2 linked regions of the Candidatus Puniceispirillum marinum IMCC1322 genome follow. The protein of the gene in region 1 interacts with the protein of each later gene in a pairwise test. Links are inferred from orthologs where the notes say so. Each region holds a gene or a part of one and is shown on either strand. Other genes may lie near its edges. The genes, in order: secD and pheT.

Region 1 (10,602 bases):
AGATGATGCAGAAGCCTGATGTTGATTTGATTGAGGGTCTGTCACCTGCCATTTCCATTGAACAGAAAACCACGTCGCGCAATCCGCGTTCGACCGTTGGTACAGTCACGGAAATATATGATTATATGCGGTTGTTATGGGCACGTGTCGGTATTCCCTATTCACCGGCTACCGGTTTGCCTATTCGAAGCCAGACTGTCAGCCAGATGGTTGATATCCTGCTGGCGATGGAGCAAGGCACCAGATTATACTTGCTGGCTCCGATCGTTCGTGGCCGCAAGGGTGAATATCGTAAAGAACTTGGGGAACTTAATCGTAAAGGCTTTAGCCGTGTCCGCATTGATGGGGCGCTGTATGATATCGATGACACGCCTGAGTTGGATAAAAAACGCAAGCATGACATTGAAGTTGTTGTTGACCGGGTCATCATCAAGGGTGATTTGGATGAACTGGCCACGCGTCTGGCTGACTCGTTAGAAACAGCACTGGCGCTTGCTGACGGTCTTGCCTATGCCGATACGGCCGAAAGCCTTGATAATACATCAGATGAACAGGATGACGATATAGCTGGTCGTCATGCGGGGCGGACAGTATTTTCAGCACGCTTTGCCTGCCCTGAGTCAGGCTTCAGCATTGATGAAATCGAACCGCGGCTATTTTCGTTTAACAATCCCTTTGGAGCATGCCCTGCCTGTGACGGATTGGGTGTCAGCAGTCATTTTGATGAACAACTTGTTGTTCCAGACCAGCAAACAACGCTTCGTGGTGGCGCGTTGGCGCCTTGGGCATCCAGCACCGCAAGATATTATATGCAGACGCTAGAATCGCTTGCCAAACAGTTTAATTTTTCTCTTGATGTGCCGTTCTATGATTTGGATGACGATACCAAATCAATCATCCTGCATGGTTCAGGCAAGATGCCTGTGACGATGGAATTTGATGACGGTATGCGGTCTTATCGGACAACCAAGCCATTTGAAGGTATTATGCCGAATTTGGCTCGTCGATATCGCGAAACTGACTCGTCATGGGTGCGTGAAGAACTGGAGAAATTCAGAGCCAATCATGCTTGTGATTCATGTGCTGGTAAACGATTGAAAGCCGAATCGCTGGCTGTGAAAATCGATAAATATGATATTTCAGATATTGCCCGTCTGTCGATTGGAGATGCGCGGGACTGGTTCTCTGATTTGGGCTCAAGGCTTGAAGGTCAGCAATCTGAAATTGCAGCGCGCATTCTAAAGGAAATCAACGAACGCCTCGGCTTTCTGGTCAATGTCGGCTTGAACTATCTGTCAATGGCGCGTAATTCAGGCACATTGTCTGGCGGCGAATCACAGCGTATTCGGTTGGCATCACAAATTGGATCTGGCCTGACGGGTGTTCTCTATGTTCTGGATGAGCCTTCGATTGGTCTGCATCAGCGTGATAATGACCGGCTACTGTCAACCTTGATACGCTTGCGCGACCTTGGCAATACGGTGCTGGTCGTTGAACATGATGAAGATGCGATCCGGTTGGCAGATTATGTCGTCGATATGGGGCCTGGTGCGGGTGTGCATGGTGGTTTTGTCGTTGCCGAAGGAACCCCCGAAGATGTAATGACAAATGAGGCGTCATTAACTGGTCAGTATCTCTCGGGTGTGCGTGAGATAGCGATACCCGAAAAACGGCGAAAAGGTACAAAAGGCCGTGTCATTCGTGTCGAAGGCGCAAATGGTAATAACCTGCAGGATGTGAGTGTTGGGTTTCCGCTTGGGGTGTTGACCTGTGTAACGGGTGTATCTGGTGGTGGCAAATCAACATTGGTTCTGGAAACGCTATGGAAATCACTTGCACGGCGCTTGCACAAAGCCCGTGAAATGCCTGCCCCACATAAAACAATCATAGGTGCCGACTATCTGGATAAGGTTGTTGATATTGATCAGTCCCCTATTGGCCGAACTCCACGTTCGAATCCGGCAACATATACTGGTGCCTTTACACCAATCCGTGAATGGTTCGCAGGATTGCCAGAAGCTAAAGCGCGTGGTTATGCGCCTGGGCGCTTTTCTTTTAACGTTAAAGGTGGCCGTTGTGAGGCTTGTCAGGGCGATGGACTTATCAAGATTGAAATGCATTTTCTGCCTGATGTTTATGTCACTTGTGATAGCTGCAAAGGCCGAAGATATAATCGTGAAACATTAGAAATTACATGGCGTAGCAAGTCGATAGCTGATGTTCTTGATATGACAGTTGAAGAAGGTGTTGAGTATTTTAAAGCTGTGCCGGCCATCCGGGAAAAGCTTGAAACGATGCTACGTGTGGGGTTGGGCTACGTCCGGATCGGACAGCAAGCTACCACCTTGTCCGGCGGCGAAGCCCAGCGTGTAAAGCTTTCAAAAGAATTGTCGCGGCGTGCCACAGGACGCACGATCTATATTCTTGATGAACCTACAACGGGACTTCATTTCCATGACATTGCCAAATTACTGGACGTCTTGCAGGAACTTGTTGATCAGGGCAATACCGTGATTGTTATCGAACATAATATGGATGTTATCAAGACTGCCGACTGGGTGATCGATCTTGGTCCTGAAGGCGGAGATGGCGGCGGTCTTGTTGTTGCCGAAGGTACACCAGAAGATGTTGCAAAAGTTGCTGGATCGCATACCGGGCATTATCTAAGCCGTATTTTTGACCCGTCAAAGACTTAAATTTCAAGGATGTGATCTATGCAAGATAATGATGGAGTCATTCACGTAATTGGGGGTGGGCTTGCTGGAAGCGAGGCAGCCTTTCAAATTGCTAGGCAGAATATTCCGGTAGTTTTGCATGAAATGCGCCCAAAACGCATGACTGATGCACATCATACACACGGTTTAGCCGAGTTGGTTTGCTCTAACTCTTTTCGCTCGGATGACGCAACGGCAAACGCTGTTGGGGTTCTGCATGAAGAAATGCGGATCTTGAATTCGGTTATATTGCGTGAGGCTGACAAGCATAAAGTACCGGCTGGTGGTGCCTTGGCAGTTGATCGTGATGGTTTTTCTCAAGCTGTTGAAGCGGCATTAACCGCTGACCCCCTAATCACAATTGAACGTGAAGAAGTGAATGACATACCTGATAGCTGGAAACAGGTTATTATTGCTACAGGTCCCCTCACCTCACCAGCTCTGGCCGAGATGATTCGCAAGTGGGGCGGCGAAGAAGACCTTGCCTTTTTTGATGCGATTGCGCCAATAGCGCATTTTGATAGTGTCAATATGGATGTGGCTTGGTTCCAGTCGCGATATGACAAATCTACCGATGGCGGTGATGGCAAAGATTATATCAACTGCCCGATGACAAAATCGCAGTATGAAGATTTTATCGATGCGCTGATTGATGGCGAAAAAATGTCATTTAAGGAATGGGAAGAAAATACCCCGTATTTTGAGGGATGTATGCCCATTGAAGTGATGGCATCACGTGGTCGTGAAACGCTTCGTTTTGGCCCTATGAAGCCCGTTGGGCTGACCAATGCACATGATGGATCACGACCCTATGCGGTGATACAGCTTCGTCAGGATAATGCTCTTGGTACGCTGTATAATATGGTTGGCTTTCAAACGAAATTGAAACATGCAGAACAGGTGCGCATTTTCCAAACCATTCCGGGTCTTGAAGATGCGCAATTTGCCCGTCTAGGTGGCTTGCACCGGAACACCTTCATCAATTCACCGCGCTTGCTTGATCCACAACTTCGGATGAAATCGATGCCGCGTATCCGTTTTGCGGGTCAGATCACAGGCGTTGAGGGTTATGTTGAGTCAGCCGCTATTGGCTTGATGGCTGGGCAGATGGCCGCGCTAGAATTGAAAGGTCAGGATTGGACAGCGCCACCGCTGGATACGGCACATGGCGCATTGCTGTCGCATATCACTGGCGGTGCGATGGCAGATAGTTTTCAACCGATGAATGTCAATTTTGGTCTGTTTCCGGAAATTGAAACGCCAGCTGGAACAAAAAGGCTAAAAGGGCGTGATCGCAAGGCCGCCTATGCTGGGCGTGCGCTTGATTCTATTCGCGCATGGAAAGATGTGACGGCCAGCTAGTCGGCAATCTTGAAGCCAAATAACCGCCACCGAAGCAGTCGCCAGACCAGCAAATGATCATGATCCATAGCATCATGCCCATACATATGCTTATGATACCCTATGATGGCGGCAAAATAGAGCCACCATTGACGACTTTCCTGCACCTGTTTTCGCAAGTTACCAAAAAACGCATTGTCCAGTGATGGTATTGTCGCTGGATCTGTTGTTGGCGTAGCGTGCAAGACAGGGGCAATTTTTTGCGCACTATCGCCAGTATCATGGCCACCCAGATAATGACCAACCAATTGCCAGCATATACTCCAGGCCTGTGTTGTCGAGGCCGTCTCGTCCATTGTACAAGCCTGCCATGCTTCAATTAATTTCAGAATATCATCACGTTCAATATCATCATTCTGTATATGTTTTTGCAAACGAACTACCAGAGGCGCAATATTGCCTTTATAGCTACTGGGAGCTACGGCCAATGTGTCGTACCACCATTGAACACGAATGGCAGCCAGCATTGGCTCCTTGGGAATGCGAAGGGCATTTTGTAGCTCACCAGATAAGCAAATTAAATTAGCGGCAAGAGAGCGACGCTGGGTGTTCTCAAATCCGAACACCAACGCCATTGCTGGATCCTGTATTTTAAGCGCCATTATCGCGTCTTTATGGAACTTATTGTCTATAAATGGCGTATCATTCATCAACAGCGATCAAACCTGCGGCGGCATCCCGCCCTTCACTCATCAACACATTCCATGTCCGGCAGGCAGCCGCAGTTGACATGACTTCAAGGTTGATATTGTTCGGTTTTAACTGGGCGGCAAGTTCAGGGTAAAGCTGCATGGGTGCTGGCCCAACCCCCAAAATGAATAAAGGTGGTGGTATATCGCCAAGCAAGGGGCCTAAATCGTCAAATGTCAAATTTTCCAAATTGGAAAGTGACCATGCCATTGTCATGCGTGGCAGAACTATTACATTTCCGGCGTATCTTGAACCGCTTATGCGAAATCCGTTATCACCATAGCCATGAATAAGCTGTAAGTCGCCTTTTTCAGAAAAGGTGCTTATATCGACCATGCCTAACGCTCATACTCCGGCACCTCAATGCCATTTTCATCATCATCAACACGCTTCAGATCAAAGCGTGACAGCATACCAACGGCAATAAACACTGACGAATAGGTGCCAATGATAACACCCCATATCATAGCCAGCGCAAAGTCTCGTAAAACAGCGCCACCAAAAATCACAATCGCGGTCAATGCAAGCAATGTTGTGACCGACGTCATAACAGTCCGTGACAAGGTCTCATTTAGTGACCGGTTCAAGATATCACGCTGTTCATAGGATTTGTAGCGCCGTAGATTTTCGCGGACGCGGTCAAATACAACAACCGTGTCATTGATCGAATATCCGGCAATTGTCAAAATCGCCGCCACTGTTGCTAGATTAAATTCAAAAGATGTTAATGAAAACAGGCCAATCGTTGACAATACGTCATGTGCCAGTGCCACAATCGCCGCGATGGAAAACTGCCATTCAAAGCGGAACCAGATATAAACAAGAATGGCCATCAGCGCGCACATGACAGCCAGAATACCTTTTTCTGCCAACTCGGCACCAACCGTCGGGCCAACAAATTCTGTGCGGCGGATATCGTAATCGCTACCAAGCATGTCAGTTACTGCTTTAATGGCAGCAATTTGGGCTTTTTCGTCACCTTCTTGACGCTGAATACGGATCAGAACATCCGTCTCAGTGCCAAAACCTTGCAAGCTGACATCGCCCAAATTCAAAGTGCCAAGGTCATTACGGACTTTGGATATGTCCGCAGGGCCGGTCATATTGCGTGCTTCCAGCAAGATACCACCTTTGAAATCAATGCCCAGATTAAGACCAACCGTTGCAAACATCCCAATTGATGCCAGAACTAGAAATGTTGACAAAACCATGGTGATTTTTTGCAATTTCAGAAAATCAAAATTGGTATCGCTTGGTACTAGTTTTAAACGCATTTTATATTTCCCTGATAGTCTTTATGGGGGGCATAACAACTGGATATAACGTTAAAGCACCAGTTCGTTTGGTTTCTTACGCTCAAGCCACAGCACAATGAACAGGCGCGTGACCATTACGGCGGTGAACATGGATGTGGCAATGCCAATACCAAGCGTTACAGCAAACCCCTTAATGGGCCCTGAACCAAAAATATACAGGAACGAGGCAGCAAATAATGTGGTCAGATTCGAATCAACAATCGTCGAGATGGCACGCTGATAGCCCCCATCAATGGCGGCCATTACTGACCGACCACGTTTTAATTCTTCCCGTATTCGTTCAAATATCAACACATTGGCGTCCACTGCCATACCCATGGTCAGAACAATACCAGCAATGCCGGGCAAGGTCAGCGTAGCCTGCAAGGCAGACAAAGCGGCAACAATCAAAATGACATTCACCAGTAACGCCATGTCAGCAAGGATGCCAAATGTGCCGTAGCTAAGGAACATATAGACTATAACAAGGCATAGCCCAACGATAGCGGCTATTTTACCAGCCTCAATAGAGTCCGCACCAAGGCCTGGGCCGATTGAGCGTTCTTCCATCACAATCAAAGGCGCTGGCAAGGCACCTGCCCGCAGAACAAGCGATAATTCGTTGGTTTCTGCAACTGTGAAATTACCAGTAATCTGGCCACTGCCAAAAATCTGGCTTTGTATCGTTGGCGCGGATACGACCTTACCATCCAAAACAATGGCAAAAGGCCGACCGATATTGGCACCTGTTACACGGCCAAAACGTTTGGCGCCCGCGGAATCAAGCTGAAAACTGACAGCTGGCTGATTATTCTGATCAAAGCTGGCTGTTGCATTTTCCAGCATTTCACCACTGACCATCACACGTTTTTCGATCACAAAATTGCGACCATCTTCGCTATCACTTGGCAATAAAATACTGCCAGGTGGTACACGACCGCGCTCAACCGCTTCTTGTGGTGTAATCCGCATATCGACAAGCTGGAAGGTCAGCTTGGCAGTACGGCCTAGCAAGCGTTTTACCGCTTCAGGGTCGTCAACGCCAGGCAGTTGAACAAGAACCCGATCCAAACCCTGTCTTTGAATGACAGGCTCTTTTGTACCTTCGGGATCCAGCCGTCGGCGGATGATTTCGATAGATTGCGCAATTGTGTTTGATTGTAATTCCGTCAGTCCGGTTTCGGAAAATGAAATGACATAGACTAACGCGTTGCTGGCAACATTTAAGCCCGTTGCAAGTTCATTAAGTATCGCCTCGGCTTTGTCAGCATCATCAGCATCCCGAATGGTGACGTGTACAGCTTTGCCATCAACCTTCAGGTCAGCAAAGCGGATCTTATCATTGCGGAACTCCTGACGTATGGTCTCACCAATACTGTCCAAGCGTTCTTGTTCAACAATATCCATATCAACACGTAACAACAGATGGGATCCGCCTTGAAGGTCAAGACCCAGATTGATGTGCTTGCCAGGAAGAAAACCAAAGACAGACTCAACTGTACTGTCTGACTGATTGTCATTTTGCGTAGGCGCCAGATTAGGCAACGCAAAAAAGACGCCTAACAAAATGACAAAAAGAACGAGTAATTTTTTCCAGCCTTCAAATTGCAACATTCGGTGCAAACCTTTTTATAAAACAGTCAGTATAAAGTTTCCGTTATATGATTAGATTTATCAGATAACGAACATTACTTCTTTTTGACCGGCTCGGTTTTGTTCTGGATATCAGCAATCATAGAGCGGACAATATGAACCTTTACGTCTTTGGCGATTTCCACCTCGACAGTCTCACTATCATCAACGACTTTAACGATTGATCCGGTTAATCCGCCTGATGTGATGATCTTATCACCACGCCGAAGTGCACCAAGCATTTCTTTATGCTGCTTAGCACGTTTTTGCTGAGGGCGGATCAACAGAAAATAAAATATCACCATTACAAAAATGATTGGTAACAGGCCAAAACCACCTTCGGCTAGGCCGCCAGACGCTTGTGCAAATGCAGGTGAAATAAACATGTTAAGAATGCTCCGTTATATTAATTAAATCTGGCAAGAACATAGCGACACTAGCCAAAACCTGCAATGACCCATATTAAACTAAGTGGTTTAATTTTTTGGATGTTTAAATCAATCAAGACAGGATATAGGTAACGAATGACCGATAATGACTCAAAATTTGTTTTAATTGAACAGGTGATCCGGATTGCTGAGGCTCTTGAGCGCATGTCTCCGCCTGCCCCAAAGCCCGATAATCTTGAATATGCCAACGCTTATGTATGGCATGCAGCTATGCGCCGTCTTGATCCTGTTCATGCCATTAATTGCGTCAGGCTTGATCTTTTACGTGGTATCGATCATCAACGTGACAATTTACTTGCCAATTCGATTGCCTTTGGACGTGGTCTGCCAGCAAATAACGCTTTGTTATGGGGCGCACGCGGTACCGGCAAATCGTCTTTGGTAAAAGCCGTACATGCAAGCATGATGGAAAGTGGTTTGGACTGTGCGCTTGTTGAGATTCACCGTGAAGATATTGTCGATTTGCCTTTTTTGATGAGCTTTCTTGCGCAAATACCTCGTCAATTTATCTTGTTTTGTGACGATCTGGCGTTTGATTCGGGGGAAACCAGCTATAAATCTTTGAAAGCTGCTTTGGAAGGCGGTATCGAAGGCCGGCCAAAGAACATCGTATTTTACGCCACATCAAACCGACGCCATCTCATGCCACGTCAAATGATGGAAAATGAACGCTCAACGATGATCAACCCATCTGAAACGACTGAAGAATCTGTTTCGCTGTCTGATCGCTTTGGTTTGTGGATCGGATTTCATTCAATCGATCAAGATGCATATCTAGAGATGATCGAAGGCTATATTTCACATTTTGGGATTAATGCCCAAAATATTGATGTCCGGCATGAAGCGCTAAGCTGGTCTGTGGGTCGGGGCGCCCGTTCTGGACGTGTTGCCTGGCAATTCATAGTTGACTTGGCCGCTAGAACTGAAACAAATATTTATTAAACAAATAGTTAAGGTGTTTTTTTAAACTTAAATTATAACCAACCTTGGGTCGATAGGTTGCCGGGCTTTACGAATTTCAAAATGCAATTGCGGTGAATCAACGCGACCAGTTTGTCCCACAGTACCAATCGACTGTCCGGTCTCGACAATATCGCCTTCCTTGACAGTGACTGAGTCAAGATGCGCATAGGCTGAAATCATCCCACCATCATGTTTGACCAGAACCAAAGTCCCGAAACTCTTTACCTCGGTGCCAACAAAGGCAACGCGCCCTTTTGAGGCCGCCGACACAATATCACCCTGCGCGGCGGCGATATTAACACCATCATTGCGAACGCCGCGCGCCGCGGGGCCAAACTCGGCAATAACCTCGCCTTTGACCGGCCAGATAAAAGCGCCATCACCTGTTGGTGCAACAAATTTCTTACGTGGCGCCGATGCAACCGCCGTTTGTGTCGTATTTTCTGGTGCTGGGCTGGCGGCAGGTTGTGATGCGCCGGTGGATGCTATTCCCTTAGGAAGCCCCGTATCCAGAATGGAAAAATCCTGACTAAAGGGAAGCTGTAACCTTTGTCCAATCGTCAGGCTATAGGGTTCCTGCAAATTATTGAGTTCTGCGAGCTGAAATTGGCCAACAGCATAGCGTTGTGAAATCGTTAATAGTGAGTCACCTGGCTTTACAATGTGAAATCGTGTTGGGTTAAGCTTTAATTGTTGTCCGGGACGTAACGTAAATGGCGCTATTAAATTATTTTGCAATATTATAGAGCGCGGCGTCACACGATAGCGCGTTGCAATGGTATAAAGATTGTCATTGTCACGCACTGTAATAACGCCACTTGCAGGCAGGATTTCAACAGCCACACGCAATGGGGCTGTCACTACAGGTGCTGGTTCTGCGCGGCTTAGTGACAGATTAGGTTTTTTACAACCACTCAACATAGCAAAGGACATGATGCCGATAATTAAGGCTGTCATAGTTGTGCGTGTAATGTTTTGATCTGCTTTATTCATCCTGTTTGCCCTCAATCAGTGGTACAAAGGTCACAGCCATGAGATGTTTCCGTTCAAAACCAGCCTCTTGACGTTTCACCACCACGAGTTGTTGATTTTTTCCTAACCCCTCAGGTGCCACCATGATGCCGCCAATTTTTAATTGGTTCAACAGTTTGTCGGGAATTTTATGGCAACCGCATGTAAGAATGATGCGGTCAAAGGGTGCTGCTTCAGGCCAACCCAGACTTCCATCACCTAATCTGAAGCTGATGTTAGAAATGCGCAAGCTTCGCAATTTATTCTCAGCAGTCACCAAAAGCGGCTTAAGACGTTCCAGTGTATAAACGCGACGACATAATAAGGTTAAGATTGCCGCCTGATATCCACTTCCTGTTCCTATTTCGAGCACGCGTTCGCGTCCCGTCAATTCAAGTGCCTCGGTCATGCGAGCGACCACATAAGGCTGGCTTATTGTCTGATCAA
Region 2 (10,721 bases), 910 kb from region 1 along the record:
CCAAAGTAGCGTGATTCAGCGTCACATCAGTATCAGCGATTGTATTTTCGGTTTTGCCATCACCGGAATAGAGTTTGCCTCCGCCAATCTCAATAACAAGCGTGAGATCATCACCAGCTACCGTGCCCGTAACCGCAGGTGTCTGTGTTGAATCAAACAGACTGGCATCATAAGCAAAGCTGTCCGTGTTTCCGGCGCCCTTATTCGTCGCGTCACCGTCCTTTTGCACGAGATGCCGACCAGTAAAGGCATCTGCCGCGCCGACATTTTTGCGGGCATCAGCGGCGTCTTGTTCATTCGGCGTGCGGAACCCGTTTTCGGCCTGGAATACGGCATCATTGTCATCGACATTGCGGGTATTGATAACATGTTTGATGGTACCCGGCATCGGGGTGGTGACAGTATAGGTTAGAACCTGCCCGTCAACATCTGCGGCAGTACCTGCACCATTCATCGTCACGGTGCCATCGGCGGCAACGGTGCCGATGACATAATATGTCGTCCCCGCCAGATCGCCAATATCCGGGGTGGCCTTGGCAGACCATGTACCGTCTTCATCCTGCGAGACATAGATGGTAAGTGCCACACGCTCGTCAGCGACCGTGCCCATATCGGCTACAGTGCCAAGCACAGTTTCGACAGCGGCGATTAATGCCGGAACCCCCGCAAAAGCGCGTGCAGCTTCTGCTGGTGTAGTTACTTCGTCATCCGTATCTACCGCTTTGAGATTGTCAATGGCCGTTTGCAGGTCGGCTCGGTTTTCACCCCTGGTTCCGAATGCAATCCAGGCTGTTTCAAGGGCGTCAAGAAGGTCTTTTGTCCCTTGTACAAGATCGGTGTAGGTTTGTCCTGCACCTCTAATTGCAGTAAGTTTGGAGCCAAATTCTGCAACGGTTCTGGCGGCGGCCAACGTTGCCATATTCTCAGGCGTGACGTCATCGTCAGTGAAGGTGAAATTGGTGAAGGTTTTCGCCGCAAAGGTAATGCGCACGTCAGTGGACACAACCGTCCCATCCTTGGTGATCGCAGGCAGATAGATCACACCCGCATCAATATTATAAACTTGCTCTGCAAGGGTTGGTTGCTGCAACGTCAATTTGGTAAATTCTTCGTCTATGGCCGCCTTGTCCAACGCTGTTTTAAGGTTGGGAAGTGTATCGCCCGGAGATGTAATAGTTATAACAACATTGCCGTCTGCATCGGTTGCGGCCACGGCGTTGGCATTATTGATGTCAGCATCAATTTCCGAGACAAAACTCAACTTGGCAATATCGACCAGTGCAACAACATCCGTGTTTTCCTTGAATGCTCCATTCAAATAGGTAAATACATCGGCAACCGAGGCATCAGCCGCAAATGTGACAGTGATTTCACGGCCATTTATCGAAACCACTGGATCTGTGCCATTATCACCAGTATGCGCAAAAACAAACGTAACCGGATCAGGTGCGGCGGCAGGTGTCACCGAAACGGTGATCAGATTTTTGGCATCACCGCCGTCAGTAGCCGCATAGCTGAAGGTGGCGTCATTTGTGGCGTCATCATCGCCGGAATTGTCGACACCATCGACCTGAACATCTTTAAAGCCATTGAAATTCGCTTCATGCAGGCGGGTTTCGATCGTCGTACGGGTCAATTCGACCGTACGCGTCGGGTCAGCACCTTCATAATCAGGTGTTGTCCGGCCAACATGCGTCAGCGTCTGCTTTGCAGATACGCTCTCGCCAATACCGTGCTGGCCGCCCCGTTCCAAAAGGTGAAATTCATCATTATTGTTGCTGTCGCTTTTCGGCGCCAGCGCATATTCATAGGAGATCGCAAGCGTATCATCCACCTCATTAGAGTCCGTCGGAGTGGTGTTGAAATCCTCAGGTTCCAAACCGTCCTCATGCACTGTCCAGCTGGTGGTTGGCGCGGCCATGTTCGGGCTGTAGGTGCCATCGGCGGCAACGGTGCCAATGACATAATGGGTGCCTTGAACGTTGCCGATATTGGCTGTGGCGATGGCCTTGACAACCCAGTTAGGTACCTGTGTGCCGGTGCCATCATCACGCGTGCCGTCCTGAATGACATAGATGGTCATGGCAGGGCGTTCACCGGCCTCTATCGTACCATCGCCGTTATCATCCGTGGCGATTGTCACCACGGTTTCGGCAAAAGACATTTTGGTACCATCAGCCAGCGTGATTTCACCCGCGCCGATGGTGATGGTTTCGGTGGCTTTGTCAGGGTTGCGCGCTTTAAGCAAAGCGTCCAGATTGGTTTTTGCCGCTTCAATGGCAGTAACATCATTGGCAGCAACATTTGTACCTGCCAAGGTAATGGTAATATTATCACTATCGGCACTTTCAATGCCTGCGGTTCCATTTTGGTCAACTGTAAATGTAATGCCACCATCCAACGATAAGATGGCTTTTAACGCAGCTCGCTGGGCATTTATGGTTTCGGCGGCTAGTTTGGCCGCTCCTTGATCATCAGATCCATCCGAAGCTGGAACAGGCTCATCATTAGCCCCAAAGAGTTTATCAAGTGCTGTTTTCACCTCAAGAGCAGTTGCACCAACCCATAGCGTGATCGTAATTTCCCGGCCATTTACGTCGATAATAGCGGCTGAACCTGCATCATCCTTTTCCGCAAAGACTATGGTCACTGGCGTTGCATCAACGGGCGCGTTCTCCGCCCGCGGTACCTCAATAAACGTGCCATTGACCTGCAGATCACCACCAACAGGCAGACCGCCTGTAAAGGAGAAAGTATCGCTATTCACGTCATTGGGTTGACCAGCGGCGATGTTATCCGCCTGTCGGTTAGCACCGCGATCCTGCCCTTCAGCCAGTGTCGGGCCGCCCGCATTCGGATTCAGCACATCATGCTGGCCGGAATATTCGCGCGTATTACCGCTAGTGGGCGTTAAATACAGGCCGGTTTGCGATACGTCCTGCACCAGAACGTAGGTTTCCGGATATGAGCCGCCATCGGCATCATTGTAGGTGACAATGATTTTATAGGTTGCGCCAACAGGTTTAGCATCCCCCGTCAGAACCAGTTGCCATTGATAGACATTGTCAAGCAATGTAGCGGCATCATTGTCGGCACCGTTACCTATCTTGACCAGTACCGCCCTAAACAGTGCGCCATCGGGGGTACCACCAATGGTGAAAGGCGGTATTGCCTCATTAACATCCGTTTGCGCATTAATCAGCGTTTCCAACGCATCATTGTAACCCCCCCGCGCCGTATTTGTATGCGCCGGATCAAATAATTCCTGAAGCATGGTTGTTGCCGCCGCAATAACAGCCGCCGATTGCGCGGCATTTCCATCACCCGCATCAAGTTTGCCCAGCGCATCAGCAAACGCCTTTAGCCGCGCGACAATATTTGTGGCATCGGCACTTTTCAGCATGGCAAAGGCATCATCAACATCAACAACCAGCTTCATAATGGCCGGATTGGCCGTTGCCGGGGTAGAAAAGAACGTTTTGGCGTCGGTCAATTTGGCGACAACATCTGCCCGTTCATCGGCCAGACCAGTTGCATCATAGGCTGTATCTAGTGCGGCCAGCACGGCATCGGCCTTGGCCACCAGATCATCCATATAGCCAAGATTTGTCGCCGCTTTTACCGCAGACAGCGCGTTATGAAATGCTTCAAATGCGGTCAGGGCGGCATTTGAATCAGCTAGATTTGCCGGCAAAGCATCAATCGCTTTTTTGGCCGCATTAAGTGCAGACAAACGTTCAAGACCTGCATCCTCTACATCCGTTGATGTCAAATTACCGCCCGGATTACCGCCCAGATGGACAACACCGTCAGCAACACGATATACCTCGGCGACTTTAAGCGCCCTCGTCTCAGTGGCAAGAGTGGTAAAGGCACCATCGTTTGTTATGGCCGCATCATCATCTGTACGCGCGGTTGCTGCCGCTCGGAAGACGTCATAAGCGGCTTTATCCGCGGCCTCATCACCTGCGGTGGTGCCCGCTACGATCAGCGCCTTTGTCGCGTTGATGAATTCGGCGATTTTATTCTTGTCACCCTGACCCTGGCTGACCTCACTAACCGGACGACCGCCAATATTCAGATCGATCAGCGCATCCAGCGCCTTTTGCAAGGCCGCCTGTGCCGTAGCAAAGGCACCATCTGCCAGCGCGTCGTCCAATGTATCTTTTGCGGTGATCACACCCTGAATAGCCCTTAGCACAGCAACACCTGATAATGCGGTATCTGTCGGGGTGTCATTCACCGGATTGACCGTAATGGTCATCGTCACTGGTGCGGATTGCAAATTTGTACCGGCATTGTTCGGGTCTTCATCAACAGGACTATCAGAATTATAGGCTTGGCCTTTTTCCTTGGCCTCAACCCGGTAGGTCAGTTGCGCATCACCGCTTTGGTTGTTGCTAGGGGTGTAGGTGAAGACACCACCCTTTATCCAGGCGATGTTAATTTTCTGACCTGCTACGACCGCTACATTTTCTTGCCCTGCGTTTATGGTGTTGTTATTATATGTAAATGAAGCTATGCCATCTACCACGTTGAATGTCAGAGTGCCATTCAGCGTGGTAAAAGTGATCGCGCCAAATTCCTCGTTCAATTCCGAATCAGAAAAACCCAAATCAGATAGCGAAATTTCCCGCGACGTGTCTTCATTCGTGGATAGGTTATTATTTGGCGCGGCCGATGGGCGACCACCACCATAATTTTCTGCCTGCTCTATCTGATGTTGAACTTCGGATTCGGATTTCAAACCGACAACATCATCCAGCGTCTGCTTTGGATTATTATCATTCTTGTTGTTATCGATGACCTTATTGATCTCATTTACAAGCTTTTTAATAGCCTCGCTGGCCTTTTCAGCCGATGATCTGTTAGGTGTCGAATCTTCGCTGACAAACCGTTCCAAAGTCGCCATAACGCGAATTGCTATTTTTTCAATGATATTTGATTTTGCGTCAAAACCATCCATCATAGCTTCTGGCACTAACCGATAATTCAAATGCGTCAGGATATCATTGATTGTGACACCCGAATCCGGAAACAGAAGATCAAGAACATCCTGTCGAGCGCTAGAATTCACGCTATCCAATAATGTTGTCAGAGGCGAAGAAAATGTAGCTGACTGACCTGGTATAGAACGTACGGAGCCACCCGTATAAATCTCGCCTGTCATCGCATCAACTGAGCCTGTCAAATCAGCCTCATAGCCATAGGTCGCAAGTTGCACACGCTGTGCCGGAGTCAGGTTGGAAATATTAAACTGACCATTCACATCGGTGACAATCTGGTTGCCATCGCTATCAAGCAAAGGCACACGGTTTCCATCCTTATCCAACAAATAGATTTTTGCTCCACGCGGCAGACCCTTTGATACCTGACCCGTATTGCCAAGCACATTTGCAAGCGCTTTTTGCGTTTCGGTAAGCGTGCTCTTGACTTCAGCTAGCTCTGCGGGGTCCGCTGAGCCACTAGCACCTTTTGTACCAGGCAAGTTCGTAGGATCGCCCACAGGATCACCCGGCACTTCCTTAGTTACCGGCCTATCGACATAGGACGTGCCACCCGCACAGGCGGCAAGGCCAATACCCAGCAATGTCCAGACAATGCCGGTACCCGCCGCTTCAGCACCTTTTTTCGCGGCATCTTTTTTCAACGGCGCGCCTTTTGATGACATGCCTTTAAGCGCTTCACGCCGTGCGGAGCTATTTGCGACCAGTTCCTGTTGCGCCAGCGCCTTCATCACTGTTTCCTTCGACAAAGCGGTTTTACCAACACGGTTTGTCTGGGCACGGTTTGTCTGGGCACGGTTTGTCTGGGCACGGTTTGTCTGGGCACGGTTTGTCTGGGCACGGTTTGTCGTGGCGCGGTTGGTTGCGGTTTTTTTAGCTGCCACCTTAACGGCAGGCTTTTTTACGGCAGTCTTTGCCTTAACAGATTTAGCCGTGGTGTTTGCCCCGGCTTTCTGTCTGTCCTGCTTGCTATCCGTATCGCTATCCATCCGCCTTGCGCGGGCGGCGACAGTGCCAGACGAGGACGCCTTTGGCTTGCGCTTAGCCGCGTTAGGCGATTTACGCTTGCCAGCTACGGGCTTGGTTCCCGCCTTGGTTTTTTTGGCCTTGGCTTTTACTGTGCCCTGATGCTCGACGATATCTTCGTCAATCTGATCAGTATTATAATCATCAGGTGAATAGCGATCTGAATTCGTCATAAATAACTCCGTTGGACAATCCGAGTTTGAGTTTCACACACTCCCTCAGTTCTGAAGTTACGGGACACCTCGTTAAAAAAAAGTTAATGGCCGCAAAAAAATTGATATTTTTTCTTTTTTTTAAATTAGAAAAATGCAATATATACAGGTATTTAATCTTAATTACACCGTTGCAATCTGATCTGGCCATACGCCTATGCGTATATGTATGACGACCCCATAACAGCAAATCCGATGATAGAATCATCGGATTTAAACTAGTCTAAACTATATGAAAAATAATGATTTTTTGACGCAGAATGCCTATGGCGTATGGTGCCGGAATGGCACCCAGAATAAAGCCATTAAGAGACATTGTGGCACGGTTAAAACGATAATTAACCGCGCAATACAGCACCGCAATTTTTGGCCGCCAGGGCGATGACAGATGCAGAAATTTTTTCAATCTCTTCATCGGTCAGCGTTGCCTTGGTCGGGCTTAGCGTAATCGTTATAGCGACTGATTTTTTGCCAGCTTCGATATTGTCGCCCTGATAGACGTCAAAGACACGCATATCAGCCAGCAAAGAACCAGCCCCCGATTTCACCGCACGAAGCAGATCACCGGCCGACACATCGGCATTGACGATAAAGGCAAAGTCACGTGAAACAGGCTGAAATACCGACATGGACAGCAATGATTTGGCAGGCCCTTTTGATTTTGGCATCGGCACATCATCGACATGGATTTCAAAACCAACGGCAGTACCGCGTAACCCGAACATATCGGCAATACGCGGATGGAATTCGCCAAAGCTGGCTAGTTTTGTGCGTCCCTGAATCAAGCTGCCGGAACGGCCAGGATGAAAATAGTCCAGTGCTTCAGTACTCGTCTGGATGCCTGCGGCGCGGATACCAAGAGCCGCAAGAGCCGCTTCGGCATCGGCCTTGGCATCAAACACATCAATTTTGCGCATAGTGCCATGCCATTCCCGCGGCGCACTTGCCCCATGCCGGATACCGCTACAGGCTGTCCGTTGTTCATCCGGCTTGTCACCCAGAAATACGGGGCCGATCTCAAACATGGCCACATCAGCCTCGCCACGATCCTGATTACGTGCGGCGGCGGCAAGCAAATTCGGCAAAATAGACGGCCGCATATCGGACAGATCAGCACTGATCGGATTCACCAGTTTCAGGTGATCCGCACCACCGCCAAAAGCCTGTGCGTGCGATTCGGACAGGAAGGAAAATGTCACCGCTTCCATCAGACCACGGCCAGCAAGCGCACGGCGCGCCCGGAACAGACGTGCCTGAGCTGGCGATAATGATGGTTGTGCCACCACATGTTCACGCGGCAAATGTGCCATCGTCAAATTATCATAGCCATGAATGCGGCCGATTTCCTCGACCAGATCGGCAGCACCATCAATGTCGCCGCGCCATGGTGGCGGGCTGACTGTCCAGCCGCCTTCTTTGGCATCAACAGTAAAGCCGAGGATTTCCAGAATCTGCTGCTGTCTGGCCACGGGAACATCCATGCCGGTCAGCTTTTCTACCTTGTCATGGCTCAGGAAAATCTGACGTTGCCAGTTGGCACCATCACCAGCGCTGACCATATGACTGGCTTCGCCGCCACAGATTGACAGCACTAGCCGCGCCACATGCCCCTGTACCCAGTCAGGCGAGGTCACATCCAACCCACGCTCAAAGCGATAGCGGGCGTCCGAATTAATATTCAGCTTGCGCGCCGTGGTCGCCACCGAAATCGGATCAAAAATAGCTGATTCGAGGAACATCTCGGTTGTTTCGTCACTAACGCCGGTACGTTCGCCGCCCATAATGCCTGCCAAATCATCAGCACCGTGGCTATCGGCGATGATGCCCATGCTGCTGTCTAATTTGTATTCTTTCTCATTAAGCGCTGTCAGCGTCTCGCCATCCTTGGCCGGACGAATGGTCAAAGTGTCACCATTAATCTTGGCTACATCATAGGCATGTAACGGGCGACCAAGATCGATCATCACATAATTGGTGATATCAACCAGTGCATTGATCGGGCGCTGGCCAACAGCGTTCAGACGACCAGCCATCCAGCTTGGGCTGGGACCATTTTTCAGGCCACGAAAACCGCGTCCGGTAATACGCGGGCAAAGCGCACTCGCCGCCGGATCGATCGCCCAGTTAACCGGACTGTCATAACTGCCGTCATGCGCCGCAAAATCAACATCTTTCAAACGGCCATATCCCGCCGCCGCCAGATCACGGGCAACACCGCGCACGCCAAGGCAATCGGCACGGTTTGGCGTGATAGCAATCTCGATGACCGGATCATCAAGACCCGCATAAGGCGCAAAGGCCGCGCCAACCGGCGCATCAGCAGGCAGATCGATAATGCCATCATGTTCATCGGATAACTGCATTTCGCGTTCCGAACAGAGCATGCCATTTGACGCCTCGCCGCGGATTTCACCCACTTTGAGCGTCAGATCAATACCTGGCACATAGGCACCAGCCGGTGCAAATACGCCCTTCATACCTGCGCGCGCATTGGGCGCACCGCACACCACCTGAATCGGGTCGCCAGATCCGGTATTGACCATACAAACACGCAATTTATCGGCATTCGGATGCTGTTCTGCCGATATCACCTCGGCAATGGTAAAAGGTGCCAGTGCCGCCGCACGGTCAGTTACCGATTCAACCTCAAGGCCAAGCATGGGCAGAATGTCGAGAATCTCATCAAGGCTACGATCCGTATCAAGATGGTCAAATAACCAGTCACGGGTAAATTTCATCAGACACTACCCCCTACCAGACCAGCGTGTATCGACGGCGCATCAAACGGCAAAAATCCATAATGCCGCATCCAGCGCAGATCACTGTCATAAAATGTCCGCAAATCGGGAATGCCATATTTCAACATCGCAATGCGTTCGATTCCCATGCCAAAGGCAAAGCCCTGATATTTGTCAGGGTCATAGCCACAGTTTTCCAGCACCCGCGGATTGACCATGCCAGAGCCAAGAATTTCCAGCCAGTCATCACCAGCGCCAATTTTCAGGCCACCCCCATCGCGCGTACAGCCAATATCAACTTCGGCAGATGGCTCAGTGAACGGGAAATAACTGGGGCGGAAACGTACCGGCAGATCATCAACACCAAAGAATGCGCGGCAGAAATCGATCAGACAACCTTTGAGATGCCCCATATGGATGCCATCCCCAATCACCAGACCTTCGCATTGATGGAACATCGGCGAATGGGTGGCGTCATGATCCGAACGATAGGTGCGGCCCGGTACGATAATCCGGATGGGTGGTTCGCTGGTTTCCATAGTTCGCACCTGCACCGGCGAGGTATGTGTCCGCAAGACCTTGCGTTTGCCATCAGCATCAGGCGGCAGATAGAAGGTATCATGTTCCTGACGCGCGGGATGTTCTTCGGGAATATTCAGCGCGGTGAAATTATAATAATCCGACTCGATATCGGGGCCTTCGGCAACCGTGAAACCCATTTCGGCAAAGATGGCGACAACTTCTTCGATTGTGCGCGAAAGCGGGTGCAGGCTTGCGTCACTATGCGGACGCGATGGCAAACTCACATCAACACGCTGGGCAGACAGCTTTTCGGCAAGCGCCGCATCAGCCAGAATTGTCTGGCGCGTCTCAATCGCATGGGCGATCGTGTCCTTGAGGACGTTCAGATCCTGTCCGGCCTGTTTGCGCGCTTCGGGTTCCATCCCGCCAAGATCACGCATCATCAATGACACACGGCCTTTTTTACCCAATGCCTCAATGCGCACATTGTCCAGCGCTTCGAGTGTTTCAGCCGCATCTATAGCTGCCAGAATTTCCGATGATAGAGGTTCCAGATTTTGCATAATATCCGTTCCAGCAAGGTTAGTATCATCACAGAGGGGCGATAAATAATCAGTTCAAAATAGAACAGGCCGCCGCCTTGAACCACCAAATAACGATCTGGCGCCGTTCAAAGCTGCGGCCTGAATATTCAGGTATGAAGCGTGTTTAGCTTGCCGCGCGTGAACGTTCCACCAGCGCGGTAAAGGCTGCTGGTTCATTCACAGCAAGATCAGCAAGCATCTTGCGGTCAATTTCGATCCCAGCCTTGATCAAACCACCCATCATCTGTGAATAGGTGATGCCATGGATGCGAGCAGCCGCATTGATCCGCTGAATCCACAAAGCGCGGAATTCCCGCTTGCGAACACGGCGGTCACGATACGCGTATTGACGGGCTTTATCGACCGCCTGCGTAGCTGTCCGGAAAGTATTTTTACGACGTCCATAATAGCCTTTGGCAGCCTTGATGACTTTGCCGTGACGTGCATGGGTTGTAGTGCCTCTTTTAACGCGTGCCATCTATCAGCTCCCTTATGCGTATGGAATGAAACGTTTTACAATACGAGCATCGGCATCACTAAGAATCATGGTGCCACGCGCTTTGCGTTTCATTTTCTGGGAACGACGGCGGAGATTGTGGCTGAGAAACGCGGCTGAGCCACGAACCTTGCCAC

Evidence for each region.
Region 2: the proteins of secD (region 1) and pheT interact in binary tests that used the Escherichia coli proteins (3 or more experiments, as listed by UniProt). The link is inferred for Candidatus Puniceispirillum marinum IMCC1322 from one-to-one orthologs.

Annotation. Positions count from the first base shown.
Region 1 is NC_014010.1:429,012-439,613, forward strand. The notes cover bases 5,423-8,403. They hold secD (protein translocase subunit SecD), read right to left. Parts: upstream 7,715-8,403; coding sequence 6,131-7,714; downstream 5,423-6,130. Other genes in these bases: secF (protein translocase subunit SecF), read right to left, coding at 5,423-6,079; yajC (preprotein translocase subunit YajC), read right to left, coding at 7,789-8,118; SAR116_RS02110 (ATP-binding protein), read left to right, coding at 8,257-8,403. In the rest of the region: excinuclease ABC subunit UvrA, read left to right, coding at 1-2,696; methylenetetrahydrofolate--tRNA-(uracil(54)-C(5))-methyltransferase (FADH(2)-oxidizing) TrmFO, read left to right, coding at 2,715-4,076; SAR116_RS02085 (hypothetical protein), read right to left, coding at 4,073-4,765; SAR116_RS02090 (Mth938-like domain-containing protein), read right to left, coding at 4,758-5,141; more of secF, read right to left, coding at 5,144-5,422; more of SAR116_RS02110, read left to right, coding at 8,404-9,123; SAR116_RS02115 (LysM peptidoglycan-binding domain-containing M23 family metallopeptidase), read right to left, coding at 9,151-10,137; SAR116_RS02120 (protein-L-isoaspartate(D-aspartate) O-methyltransferase), read right to left, coding at 10,130-10,602. UniProt on the Escherichia coli protein: Part of the Sec protein translocase complex. Interacts with the SecYEG preprotein conducting channel. SecDF uses the proton motive force (PMF) to complete protein translocation after the ATP-dependent function of SecA.
Region 2 is NC_014010.1:1,338,594-1,349,314, forward strand. Bases 6,283-9,382 are described here. They hold pheT (phenylalanine--tRNA ligase subunit beta), read right to left. Parts: upstream 8,983-9,382; coding sequence 6,583-8,982; downstream 6,283-6,582. Other genes in these bases: pheS (phenylalanine--tRNA ligase subunit alpha), read right to left, coding at 8,982-9,382. Also shown: SAR116_RS06250 (VCBS domain-containing protein), read right to left, coding at 1-6,205; more of pheS, read right to left, coding at 9,383-10,067; rplT (50S ribosomal protein L20), read right to left, coding at 10,213-10,566; rpmI (50S ribosomal protein L35), read right to left, coding at 10,579-10,721.